One region of the Bradyrhizobium sp. UFLA06-24 genome, then DNA from elsewhere that is predicted to be linked to it. Evidence: riboswitches for the same ligand, from Rfam matches in the RefSeq annotation. Region 1 holds a riboswitch; the other holds the start of a gene.
What was found. Region 1 has a riboswitch for S-adenosylmethionine ahead of metX (homoserine O-acetyltransferase MetX). Riboswitches for the same ligand answer to the same signal wherever they lie in the genome.
Positions count from the first base shown of each region.

Region 2: linked by a shared signal. The riboswitch ahead of IF809_RS04970 (O-succinylhomoserine sulfhydrylase) and the one ahead of metX (homoserine O-acetyltransferase MetX) in region 1 are both predicted to bind S-adenosylmethionine.

Region 1 covers NZ_JADFUE010000093.1:1,300-8,151, forward strand. Annotated here, with positions in the region: gene metW (methionine biosynthesis protein MetW) at 53-715, opposite strand; gene metX (homoserine O-acetyltransferase MetX) at 717-1,919, opposite strand; SAM riboswitch at 2,006-2,085, opposite strand; gene IF809_RS35305 (chorismate mutase) at 2,258-3,106, shown strand; gene hisC (histidinol-phosphate transaminase) at 3,137-4,234, shown strand; gene IF809_RS35315 (prephenate/arogenate dehydrogenase family protein) at 4,231-5,172, shown strand; gene IF809_RS35320 (hypothetical protein) at 5,169-5,612, opposite strand; gene IF809_RS35325 (hypothetical protein) at 5,630-6,852, opposite strand, start outside.
Region 2 covers NZ_JADFUE010000003.1:219,793-226,644, reverse strand. Annotated here, with positions in the region: gene IF809_RS04985 (MATE family efflux transporter) at 1-227, opposite strand, end outside; gene IF809_RS04980 (PAS domain S-box protein) at 473-871, opposite strand; gene IF809_RS04975 (2'-deoxycytidine 5'-triphosphate deaminase) at 1,048-2,184, opposite strand; SAM riboswitch at 2,263-2,342, shown strand; gene IF809_RS04970 (O-succinylhomoserine sulfhydrylase) at 2,418-3,605, shown strand; gene IF809_RS04965 (SGNH/GDSL hydrolase family protein) at 3,726-4,727, opposite strand; gene IF809_RS04960 (SGNH/GDSL hydrolase family protein) at 4,740-5,519, opposite strand; gene IF809_RS04955 (OpgC domain-containing protein) at 5,519-6,781, opposite strand.

The sequences.
Region 1 (6,852 bases):
GGTCTAGTTCCCTGAGTCAGGTATCGCCGTCCGCCGCCGCAATGACGAAAAACTACTTCCCACCGCCTCGGCTGAGCAGGAACACCCCCTGCTCGCCGAACAGATTCCACACCCACCAGGGCAACCGCAGGCGCAAGGGGCGGCCGTAGAGGTCGAGCGCTTCGGCACGCTCCATCTTGACATGGATTTCGTCGCAGAGCTCGACGAAATCCTTGATGGTGCAGAAATGGATGTTGGCGGTGTCGTACCAGCTGGCCGGCAGGTTTTCCGTGCGCGGCATGTGGCCGCCGATCAGGAGCTGGAGGCGCATCCGCCAGAAGCCGAAATTCGGGAACGAGACGATGGCGCGGCGGCCAATGCGCAGGAGGTTTTCCAGCACGACCTTGGGCTGCCGCGTCGCTTGTAGCGTCTGCGACAGGATCACGTAGTCGAAGGCATCGTCCGGATAATTCACGAGATCGGTGTCGGCATCGCCCTGCACCACCGCGAGGCCCTTTGCCACGCAGCGGTTGACGCCTTCACGAGATAGTTCGATGCCGCGGCCGTCGATCCCGCGGGTCTCCAGCAGTTGAAGCAGATCGCCCTCGCCGCAGCCGACGTCGAGCACCTTTGAGCCCGGCTTGACCATCTCGGCGACCAGCAGATGGTCGGCGCGATAGTTTCCCGATTGCGTGGTCACGATGCCGTTGAACGGCAGCACTTCTTGCGCGGACATGTCAGCCGTCCTTGTCGGTGAGCCCGCGCGCCTTGCCGGCCGATTGCAGGAAGGCGCGCGAGATGTCGAAGAATTCGGGCACGTCGAGCAGGAAGGCGTCGTGGCCGCGATCGGTCTCGATCTCGGCGAACGACACCCGCGCGCTCGATGCGTTCAGCGCGTGCACCAGCGCGCGCGATTCGGATGTGGGAAACAGCCAGTCACTGGTGAAGGAGACCACGCAGAAGCGGGTCTGGATCCCCGCGAAGGCCTTCGCCAGCACGCCGCCATGGTCGGCGGCGATGTCGAAATAATCCATCGCGCGGGTCAGATAGAGATAGGAGTTGGCGTCGAAGCGCTCGACGAAGGACGAGCCCTGGTAGCGCAGATAGGACTCGACCTGGAAGTCGGCGTCGAACGAGAAGGTCGGCAGCTCGCGGTCCTGCATGCGCCGCCCGAACTTGCGATGCAGGGCGGCGTCCGAGAGATAGGTGATGTGCGCAGCCATCCGTGCGACCGCGAGGCCGCGATGCGGATGGATGCCGTGATCGGCATAGCCGCCATTGTGCCAGTCCGGATCGGCCATCACGGCCTGGCGGCCGAGTTCGTGGAAGGCGATGTTCTGCGCCGAGTGCCGCGTCGCACAGGCAATCGCCAGCGCGGAGTAGACGCGTGCAGGGTACGCCGCCGTCCATTGCAGCACCTGCATCCCGCCCATCGAGCCGCCGACGACGGCAAACAACGTGTCGATGCCGAGCCGGTCGATCAGCATCGCCTGCGCGCGCACCATGTCGGGAATGGTGATGACGGGAAAATCCAGGCCCCACACCTTGCCGGTCGCGGGATTGATCGAGGCCGGGCCGGTCGAACCCATGCAGCCGCCGATCACATTGGAGCAGATGATGAAGTACCTCGCAGGATCGAGCGGCCGGCCGGGGCCGACCAGCGTCTCCCACCAGCCGGGCTTGCCGGTGACGGGATGCACATTGGCGACGTGCTGGTCTCCGGTCAGCGCATGGCAGATCAGCACCGCGTTGGAACGGTCGGCGTTGAGTTCGCCATAGGTCTGATAGGCGATCTGAAACGGCGAGAGATCGACGCCGCAATCGAGCCGCAGCGGCTGCTCAGTGCCGAACAGCGCAAGCTGCGAGCTCGGATGATCGACCTCATGCGAGCGATCGTCGGCACTGATCGCGGGACTGGGCACGGACTTGACGCCAACCATCATCGACCTCGTTTGCGACGGCCACGAGAACCGCCGCTGACATCAGGCCATGAAAAACCCGGCCTGAATGATAGGTTCGGCCGGGATCGGAAGCGTCCCCGGCCTGTTTAGCGAGTTTTTTAACGTGGCTGCAAGCCGGCCGGCTCAAATGACCACGGAACGGGCAAAAACCTACCGGCTCAGGCTGATTTCGTCAAGTCACGGTCCGGATTGAGCAAAATCGGCTCTCGCCGCGCGGACCGGCAGGTCTCGCGTCCTCTTGCATTTCTCTTTGCTTTCGCCGCCCCGACTGCCTAATCAGAACCTCGACCGCTCCCTCACAACACAGCCTGTCAGATATGTCCCAACGTCCGCCGGCGCCACCATCGCTCCAGGAATTGCGCAAGGAGATCGACGCGATCGACGAGGCCATGCATCGCCTCCTGATGCAGCGTGGCGACATCATCGATCGCCTGATCCAGGTCAAGCAGACCCAGGAGGTCGGCTCGGCGTTCCGCCCGGCGCGCGAGGCCTCGATGATGCGTGAGATCGTGCAGCGCCATCGCGGCATTCTGCCGCTCGACACGGTCGAGAGCATCTGGCGCGTCATCATCTCCACCTTCACCTATGTCCAGGCGCCGTTCTCCGTGCACGCCGACATCTCGGTGAGCGAGCCTGCCATGCGCGATTCCGTGCGCTTCCATTTCGGCTTCACGGTGCCTTACGTCGCCCATTTCAGCGCGCAGGCCGCGGTCGAGGCGGTGGCGAAATCCAAGGGCGATCTTGCGCTGGTCTCGGCGACCTCGAGCCGCACGCCGTGGTGGCTGGAGCTGGAGGCCGACGGCGCGCCGAAGATCATCGCGCGCATGCCCTTCGTCGAACGCGCCGACCATCCGGCGGCGCTGCCCGTGTTCGCGATCTCGCGCGTCGCCGACAGCGCGCTGGTCACGGAAGTGGAGACCTTCAGCGTGCGCGTCTCCGGCTGGAACGCCGAGGTGGCGCGCGCGCTGTCGCCGCTGGCCGAGATCGTGGCGGTGCCCGATACCGCCTTCGACGGCGCAGCGCTGCTGGTGTCGGTGACATCAGCCACCGGCATCGACAAAATCAGGGCTGCCCTGATCGAGGCGGGGGCCTCGGTGCGCTCCACGGCCCTCGTCGGCAGCCACGCAACGCGCTATACGGTGCCCCCGACCGGGGCGAAATCGTAAGTTCGCGCCCAGCCAATCTCGGAGTTGAAGATGTCCCGCCCCGTGCCGAATCCCGGCATTCTCGATATTGCGCCCTACACGCCCGGCAAGAGCCCGGTGGCGGAGCCGGGCCGCAAGGTGTTCAAGCTCTCGGCCAACGAGACGCCCTTCGGACCCTCGCCCAAGGCGATCGAGGCCTTCAAGCACGTCGCGGATCATCTGGAAGACTATCCGGAGGGAACCTCACGCGTGCTGCGCGAGGCGATCGGCCGCTCCTTCGGCCTCGACCCCAATCGCATCATCTGCGGCGCCGGATCGGACGAGATCCTCAATCTGCTCGCCCACACCTATCTCAGCCATGGCGACGAGGCGATCTCGACCACGCACGGCTTCCTGGTCTACCCGATCGCGACCATGGCGGTCGGGGCCAAGAACGTGATTGCGGCCGAGAAGAACCTCACCTGCGACGTCGACGCCATCCTGAAAGCCGTGACGCCCAAGACGAAGCTGGTCTGGCTCGCCAACCCCAACAACCCGACCGGCACGTACATCCCGTTCGACGAGGTCAAGCGCCTGCGCGCCGGCCTGCCGTCGCATGTGCTGCTGGTGCTCGATGCCGCCTATTCCGACTACGTCTCGCGCAACGATTACGAGATGGGGATCGAGCTGGTCGCGACCACCGAGAACACCGTGGTGACGCACACCTTCTCCAAGATCCACGGCCTTGCGGCGCTGCGCGTCGGCTGGATGTTCGGCCCCGAGCACATCATCGATGCGGTCAACCGCATCCGCGGCCCGTTCAACGTGTCGACGCCGGCGATGTATGCCGCTGTCGCCGCCATCGAGGACACCGCGCACCAGGCGATGTCGAAGCAGTTCACCGAGACCTGGCGCAACTGGCTCACCGAGGAGATCGGCAAGCTCGGGCTGAAGGTGACGCCGAGCGTCGCCAATTTCGTGCTGATCCACTTCCCGACCGAGAAGGGCAAGACGGCCGACGACGCCGACGCCTTCCTCACCAGGCGCGGTCTCGTGCTGCGCGCGCTGAAGAATTACGGCCTGCCGCATTGCTTGCGCATGACCATCGGCACCGAGGAGGCCAACCGCCTCGTCGCCGAGGCCTTGCGCGACTTCATGGCCGGCAAATGAGCGAGCAGGCACACTTCCGGCGCGTCGCGCTGATCGGCTTCGGCCTGATCGGCGGCTCGATCGCGCGCGCTGCGAAACTTCAGGGCCTGGCGGGCGAGATCGTCACCACCGCGCGCTCGGAAAAGACCCGCGCGCGGGTGATGGAGCTCGGCATCGTCGACCAGGTCGTGGCGACCAATGCGGAGGCGGTAAAGGATGCCGATCTCGTCATCCTCTGCATTCCCGTCGGCGCCTGCGGCGAGGTGGCGCAGGAGATCGCCGCACATCTGAAGCCCGGCGCAATCATTTCCGACGTCGGCTCGGTCAAGGGCGCGGTGGTCAAGGACATGGCGCCGCATCTGCCGAAGAGCGTTCATTTCGTGCCGGCCCATCCCGTCGCGGGCACCGAGCATTCGGGGCCGGATTCCGGCTTCGCCGAGCTCTTCATCAACCGCTGGTGCATCTTGACGCCGCCGGAAGGCGTCGATGCCGGGGCCACCGCGCATTTGCGCGCATTCTGGGCGGCGATGGGCGCCAAGGTCGAGGTGATGACGCCGGATCATCATGATCTCGTGCTCGCGATCACCAGCCATCTGCCGCATCTGATCGCCTACACCATCGTCGGTACCGCCGACGAGCTGGCACAGGTGACGGAGTCGGAGGTCATCAAGTTCTCCGCCGGCGGCTTCCGCGACTTCACCCGCATCGCGGCCTCCGACCCGACGATGTGGCGCGACGTCTTCCTCGCCAACAAGGACGCCGTGCTGGAGATGCTCGGCACCTTCACCGAGGATCTCGCCAAGCTCACGCGCGCGATCCGCCGTGGCGACGGCGAGGCGCTGTTCGACCATTTCACCCGCACCCGCGCCATCCGCCGCGGCATCGTCGAGATCGGTCAGGATTCGGCGGCCGCGGATTTCGGCCGCCAGCACGGACAGCTCGACAAGAAGCCCGGCTAATTGCGACCCTTGACCTGCGTAATGCGGCGGCGGCCGGCGAGACCGGCGCCGATCTGCATGCACACCCCCAGCATCCAGGTGGCGCCGAACAAGAGGTTGCTGGCGGGAGCAGACGTTTCGTCGATCACGAAAGCATAGAGTGCGAGTAGGCCGGCTCCAGCCGCGAGGAAGGTGCCGGTCGCGCTGGCAAGACCGATCGCGGGCGATCGATGCGCCGGGCCGGCCTGGAGCTGCGGCCAGCGCGGGATGTCGATCCCGAGATAGGCGCCGGTCATTCCGAGCACGATTAGCAGAACAGTGAATTCGACGGTGTCGAACCAGGGCAGATCGGCCCGCATCAGCAATGCGGCGACGAAGGTGGCGCCGACCGCGCCCGTCATTGCCAGGCCAAGCCGGGCGACGACGTGCGCGAGCCGAAGGATCAGTAGACCGTCGGACAATTGCCACCCACAGAACATCAGAACGGATAGTACCTGACCTGCGTCATGACGATGTTGTCGTCGGTCTTGGGTGCGCCGCCGACGCCGGCGAAGGCGAAGCGCTGCGTGTAGGAGTACTGTACGCCGGCTTTGACCGTGCCGTAATTGCCCTGGTAGACGGTGTCGTAGATGCCGGCGGTGACCTGCCGGACTTCCCTGGTATTGCCGTTACAGCTCGCTGCCGGCGTGTTCTCGGTGAAGCAGCCGGTGTTGTTGTAGAGCGGATTGCCGTAGCCGAACGGCACCGTTCCCACATTGGCGAAATTCGCCTTGGTCTTCTCCAGTCCCGCGTAGCTGTAGACATCGAGGCTCGGCGTCGCGTGCCAGATCAGGCCGGCCGCGGCCGCCGTGATCGTCAGCGGCAGCACCGTGCCGTCCTGCGCCACCGCCGCATCGGGGAACGGCGTCGCCGTGAAGCGGCCGAGCACGCCATGTGCGCCGTAGACCTGCAGGTCGAGGGTCTTCGGGATCAGCTCGGCGAAGACGTGGCCACCGAAGCTGCCGGTGTCGTAGGTGTGATTGGCGCCGTCGAAGCGATCGAACAGCTGGCGATAGAGCGCCCACGCCTCGACGTGCAGCTTGTAGGGACCGAGCCGTGGATCCCATGCCGCCTTGACGGTGACGTCAGGCACCTGGTTCAAGCTGACATTGTTGAGGTTGTTGAAGAAGCTGCCGCCCGGCCCGGTCAGATTGACCTGCAGGTTCGGGTTGAGCACGCCCTGCGGGCCGACCGCCGGCGTGCCGACTGCCGGGGTGTTGCCGCCGAAAAACGCGGTCTGCGGATTTTCAACCGACGCGGCGAGCTTGAATTCGGGCCCGATATCTTTCCAGACGCGCAGTCCTGGCTGGCGTGCCGCCAAAAATCCCGGAACGGATTCGAAGTCGATCACGCCGGGCGCATCGACGCCGCGGGGATCGATGCCCGACTTGGTCGGCGCGTTCAGCGACCAGGATTGTCCCGCGAGGAAATGCAGACCGAGATCGGTTCGATCGACCTCGAGGCTGAGCTGCCGCATGCGCGGATTGAAGGAGTTGGTGGCCACCGAGCTCGCCGTCTGCGCCGCCCCCTCGAAGTCGATTTCGCCGTAACCGGCGAGATGCGTATCGGCATCGGCGTTGCCTTCGGCCAGCACCGAGAACCTGCTCTGGCGCGCGGAGAATCGCGTCTCCGGGGCGTAGAAATTGTGGGCCTGCGGATAAG
Region 2 (6,852 bases), on a different contig from region 1:
AACACCAGCGCCATCGCGGCCAGCGCTTCGACGCCGAGACGTCCGATATAGGAGGTCTCCGCGATCACCACGCAGGTGCCGGCGGACAGCGCGACGACGTTCGGCCAGGCGAGCCCCAGCAGCGTGCGCAGGATCGGCCCGTCGGTCAGCGCACTCCGCACGGGGCGCGGGGACGGCGGCAGCGGACGTTCCTGCTCATCGACCGGGATCTCGGCGATGTCCGTCATTTCGTCTCCCGGGCAAATGCGCCATCTGCGGCGCGGCAATGCATAGGTGTGCTAATCAATTCACTCGCGCGAAAGGCGCGTCCGGCAATTGTTAGCACGCCGGCCGCCGATTCCTCCTGCGTCAGGTGCAGGCGTGCTCTGCGGCAGCGCATTTCGGCCCGTGGAATTGCGGTCCTGGGTCAACTCCGCATCACGAATTTTGCGACGGCCCGATTGCGGAGCCTTAGTTTAGCGAAGCTTCAATTTTACGAAGCTTTGGCGGCGCGCTCGCGTTCGACGCGCTCGGTGACGTCGCGCGCCATCGCGACCGATCCGAGCACGTTGCCGCCCGCGTCACGCACCAGCGCGAAGGTCATTTCGATGTAGAGCTTGCGTCCGCTCTTGTGCAGCGCGCGGGTCAGCGTCGGCTTGCCCGCAAGCTTCATCGCGCCGCTGGCGAGCGCGGCCTCAAAGCCCTTCCAGTGCGCGGCGCGCAGATGCTCGGGGATGATCAGATCGAGATTCTGGCCGAGCGCTTCGTCTGCCGCGAAGCCGAACAGTGCGGCGGATGCGCGATTCCATCGCATGATGGTGCCGGAGCGATCCGAATAGATCAGCGCATCGGCGACGTCGTTGAGGATGTGTGCGTCGAGTTGATCGGTCATGGCGAGACCTCGTTGGATTTCATACATCCTGACACAAATTCGGTGTCATGGCCCGACTTGATCGGGCGATCCAGTACTCCGAGACGGCGGTGATCAAGTCGAGAAGCCGCGGCGTACTGGATTCCCCGCTTTCGCGACGCTTTCGCGGGGAATGACAGCGGAGCGCGAGGCTCACACTACACCCGGAAATGCTTGCTCAGCTTCAGGCCCTGCGCCTGGTAGTTGGAACCGATGCGCTGGCCGTACATGGCATCGGGGCGAGACAGCATCTTCTCGTAGACGAGGCGGCCGACGATCTGGCCGTGCTCGAGGATGAACGGCACTTCGCGTGAGCGCACTTCCAGCACGGCGCGCGATCCTTGCCCGCCGGCACCTGCATAGCCGAAGCCGGGATCGAAGAATCCGGCGTAATGCACGCGGAACTCGCCGACCAGCGGATCGAACGGAACCATCTCCGCGGCATAATCGGGCGGCACCTGCACCGCTTCCTTCGAGGCGAGGATATAGAACTCACCGGGATCGAGGATCAGGCTGCCGTCGGGGCGCGCCGAGATCGGCTCCCAGAAATCTTCCACCGCATAGCCCGAACGACGATCGACATCGACGACGCCGGTGTGACGTTTGGCGCGATAGCCGACGAAGCCACTGCCCTTCTCGCCGGAGAGATCGACGGAGACGGCGACGCCGCCCGTGAGATCGGCATCGTCGACATCGACCAGGCGCTCGGCGGCATGCAGGCCATCGAGCTCGTCGGCAGTGAGGATGGCATCGCCGGTGCGGAAGCGCACCTGGCTGAGGCGCGAGCCCTCGCGCACCAGCACCGGGAACGTCTTCGGACTGATCTCGGCGTAGAGCGGACCGTGATAGCCGGCGCCGATCATGTCGAAGCGGCGGGTGCCATCGGCGATCACGCGGGTGAAGACATCGAGGCGGCCGGTGGAGCTTTTGGGGTTCGCGGCAGCGACGATCTCCGGCGGCAGCGCGAGACTCTCCAGCAGCGGCACGATGTAGACGCAGTTGGTCTCCAGCACCGCGCCGTCGGCGAGGCTGAACTCGTGCAGCTTCAACTGGTCGATGCGCTCGGCGACGGTGGCGCCGGGACCGGGCAGGAAGCTCGCGCGCACGCGATAGGCGATGTCGCCGAGGCGCAGATCGAGGCTCGCCGGCTGGATCTGGCTTTCGACGAAATCGTAGGCGGGCAGGATAAGGCCCTCTTCCGCCATCGCCGCGATCATGCGGTCGGGCAGGATACCATTGGCGTCGGCGGCGACCGTGAAACTCAACCGGGAATCCTCGTCAGGGGGCAAACGCATCCGGACATGCGAAAATACCAGCATTTACGGCTATCCGATGGACGCCTTGACGGAAAGGGCATTGCGGAATATGAGCATCACTTATCCCGTGGTGATTTGAGCCGGCCGGCTTGCAGCCACGTTAAATAAGTCGCTAAACAGGCCGGGGACCTCTGTGATCCCGGCCCGTGGAGATATCCAGGCCGGTTTTTTTTGTGACCGTTTTTGACGAGACGGTCATATCGGAGGGTCCTATGTCGAAGTCGCCTGCTGCTTACCGCCCCGAAACCCGTCTGGTCCATTCCGGCACGCTGCGCTCGCAATATGGCGAGACGTCGGAGTCGCTGTTCCTGACGCAGGGCTACGTCTACAACAGCGCCGAGGAGTGCGAGGCGCGGTTCAAGGGCGAGGACCCCGGCTTCATTTACTCGCGCTATTCGAACCCGACGATCGCAATGTTCGAGCGCCGCATGATCGAGCTCGAAGGCGCCGAGGCCGCGCGATCGGCTGCGACCGGCATGGCGGCAGTGACGACGGCGATCCTGGCGCCGCTCAAGGCCGGTGATCACGTGGTGGCGTCGCGCGCGCTGTTCGGCTCCAATCTCTATGTGTTGCAGGACCTGCTGCCGCGCTACGGTATCGAGACCACCCTGGTCGACGGTGCCAATCTCGACGAATGGCAGCTGGCGGCGAAACCCAATACCAAGACGTTCTTCCTGGAAAGCCCGACCAACCCGACGCTCGACGTGCTCGACATTCCTGGCATTGCCGAGATCGCGCACCAGGCCGGCGCGCGGCTGATCGTCGACAACGTGTTCGCAACGCCGATCTGGCAGAGCCCGCTCGCGCTCGGGGCCGACGTCGTCGTCTACTCCGCGACCAAGCATATCGACGGCCAGGGCCGCTGCCTCGGCGGCATCATCCTGTCGTCGGAAGCCTTCATCGCCGAGCACATCCACAATTTCATGCGCCAGACCGGCCCGTCGATCTCGCCGTTCAACGCCTGGGTTTTGCTCAAGGGACTGGAGACGCTCGGCGTGCGCGTGCGCGCGCAGACCGACACCGCCGCGCGCATCGCCGACGTGCTGGCAAGCCATCCAAAGATTGCGCGGCTGGTCTATCCCGGCCGCGAGGATCATCCGCAGGCGGCGCTGGTCAAGAAGCAGATGCGAGGCGGCTCGACGCTGGTCGGCTTCGAGGTGAAGGGCGGCAAGGCCGCGGCCTTCCGCGTGCTCAACGAGCTCAAGCTCGCGAAGATCTCGAACAATCTCGGCGATGCCAAGAGCCTCGTGACCCATCCGGCGACGACGACACATCAGCGGTTGAAGCCCGAGGTACGCGCCGAGCTCGGGATCGGCGAGGGATTCATCCGCTTCTCGGCCGGGCTCGAGCATCCGGATGATCTGATCGAGGATTTGACCGCGGCGCTGGAGAAGGCGTGAGAAACGAGTTCTGTAGGGTGGGCAAAGCGCAGCGTGCCCACCAATTGCGGCGATTAAGCTGAGAGACGGCAGGCACGGCGCGCGAGGAGCGCGCCTTTGCCCACCTTGCGGCACCCGTGCCTACATCGGCCGATAGGTCCGCACATCCGCCGGCACGTTGACGCCAAGCTTGATCTGGCCGACCGAGCGGATGATGTCGTCGCCGAGCAACTGGGCGAAGCAGGCATAGCCCCAATCGTTCATGTGCAGGCCGTCGGCGATGACGAAGCTCTCGACCGGCAGCGCCTGCTTCTCGTGCCAGTCGCGCATCACCTCGAAGCGCGGAAAAATGCCGACGTGACGCAGCTCGGCGACCTTGCCGAGCAACTTCACCATCTTGCCCGCGCTCTCGGCGCGCTTGTTGACGGCAGGTGAATATTGCGGATCGACCAGCACGATGTCGGCCTCGTCGGCGGCCTGGATCCGGCTGATGCCTTCTTCCACTGTTTTCGCCGTATCGCCGGGATCGAGGTTACGCAGCACGGCATTGGTACCGACCTGCCAGATCACCATGTCAGGATGCACGTCGATCACCTCCTTCTGGAGGCGCTTCATCATCTCGGGCGCGTCCTCGCCACCGACACCGGCATTGATGACGGTGATATCGGCGGTCGGATATTGCCGACGCAATTGCACGGCGAGGCGGTTCGGATAGTTGAAGTCCGGCGAGCTCGCGCCAAAGCCCGCGGTCGAGGACGAGCCGAACGCGACGATCACGACGGGCTTGCCGGCAATGAGCTTGTTCGCGACATGCGGCAAGGAGCCCATGGTCTTCGAGACGCCCTTCGGCGACAGGCAGGGCACGCGGCTGAAAATATCGCCGGCGGATTTCGCGACCTGCTTCACCTTGTCGATGGCGCGCGAGGTGAGACCGCGCTGCTCGCCTGCCGGCTGGCCGGTTGCGGCGACGGTCGTCTGGGACGGTGACGGCGGAGCGGGATCAGCCGCCTGCTGTGGAGCAGCTGTCGTCTGCGCGGCTTGCGCGCGAGCGGGTGTCTGCACGATGGGCATCAGCATCAGCAGCGCCGCCGCTGCGGGCGCAGCCAGCCGTGTCGACAGGCAAAAAGGGCGGAGAGAACTCATTAACGCTAGACCTCAATTTTGCTGCTCGGCCGGCCCCAGATGGGCGGCGTCGATCACGAACTGTGCCAACGCCCGGCCGATGCAATCATGGACCTGCTTCGCCAGCTCTGGGCCGCGGGTCGGGCTGAACAGGTCGAACTGACCCTGATCATTCCACTGCCGCATCATCGCGAAACGGTCGAACAGCGGGATATCATGCTCCTGCGCCACCACCCGCATATTATCAAGATAAGGCGGCGCCGAGATCATGGTTTCGGTGCGGGGGCTGTACTGCAAATTCATCAAGACGACGTCAGCCCCTGCATTTTGCAACGCAGCGACCCCTTCGGTCACCGCGTTGCGAAACTCGTCGGGATCGATGGATCGGATAGCATCCACGGTCCCGGTCTGCCAGATCACCAAAGTAGGCGTTTTTGCTTCCATCAGCTTAACGAAGCTTCCGGCAGTCTCCTCCGCGGTCTTCTTGCTCTGTATTTCTACGGAGACGTGCACGACCTCCGACGGCGGCAGCTTCTCCTTGAGGATCGCCTCCATGCGCGCCGGATAGGAGCTGCTCTCCGACGACGGAATGGTCGTCGAGCGGCTTCCGACGACCAGGATTTCGAGCGGTTTGCCTGATTTGACGGTGTCGGCGACCTTGTGGAGCTGGCTTTCGCTTGTCAGCAGGTAGGACGGCAATTCGCACGCCGCGGGCAGGGTCGGAGCAGCAGGCGCAGCATCCTCGGCGCGCGCCGACGGCGCGGCGAGGCCACCGCACAGCAGGATCAGGCTCAGGAGTACCTTCGCCTTCATCAGCCCCCTCCCGCCAGATCGGCGTTGCCGACGGCGTTTTTGGTTTTCGCACCGCTTTTGTCAGCCACGCGCTTGTACCACGAAATCACCCAAGCCACCGCCCACATGATCAGGATTCCGGCGAGACTGATCAGCGCATGCATGGCCGGTCCACCGGAGACCTCGGCCAGGATGAAATGGCCGGCAAAGGCCAGGAAGACGCCGAGACAGAAGATCTCCAGGGAATGCTGGCCGCACAGGATCAGCGGCCGCAGCCACGGCGATTTCAGGCCCGGCCACTCACGCGGCAGGAAGCGCACGGTGAGCGCCGCCAGCGCCAGGAAATGCGTGAAGCGCAGCACGTCCAGGTCGGTCTTGTCGATCGGATACATCCACTGCTCGAGCCGCTTCGGCATGTAGTGCGACAGCTGCGGCACGTACCAGGTCAGCGTCACGCAGAACGCTGCGACGAGATAGGCAATCGAGATCCACATCGTCACCGGGGAGGCGAGAATGCGCGACATGCGTCGCGCACCTCCGAGCGCGCACCAGGCCCCGAACACGAACAGCAATTGCCATGCCAGCGGATTGAACGCCCAGAATCCGTTCGGATAGGCCGAGAAGTAGAGGTCGAACTCCCACGTCGCCGCGTAGAGCAGGGCCGACAGCGCCAGCGTGACGTCCGGCTTCCACTTCATCGACCACAGGATCAGCGGCAGCGCCAGCATCAGCACGATATAGAGCGGCAGCACGTCCATGTTGACGGGACGGAAGCGCAAGAGCAGCGCCTGCACGATGGTGATGTCGGGCTGCTTGAGGAAATCCATGATGCCCATCTCTTCGGTGTAGAGCGGGTTCTCGAAGCTGGTCGCCACATAGGAGATCTCGGCGAGGAAGATCGTGAACAGGAAGACGTGGGCGACATAGATCTGCCAGACCCGGCGCAGGATGCGCGCGGTGGCGACCACGAAGCTGTTCTCCAGCATGGCGCGGCCGTAGACGAACGCGGCGGTGTAGCCGGAGATGAAGATGAAGATCTCGGTGGCGTCGCTGAAGCCGTAATTGCGGATCGTGAACCAGGTCAGCAAATTCGGCGGCAGATGGTCGATGAAGATCAGCCACAGCGCCAGGCCGCGAAAAAGGTCGAGCCTGAGCTCGCGCTCGCCGATGGCGGGCAGCGTGATCGCCGGCGCACGCAGCTTCGCCTCCACGGGCTTGGCACCCGCGGGGGTGGCGCTTGCGGTTCCTGCGATCGATCCCGTCACTTGATCGGCAATGGTCATCGGGGCCCAAAAACCCTTCCGCAAATCGCGACGTTTCTAAGGGAGTGTATCGGTCCGGTCGCCGCCTCGCA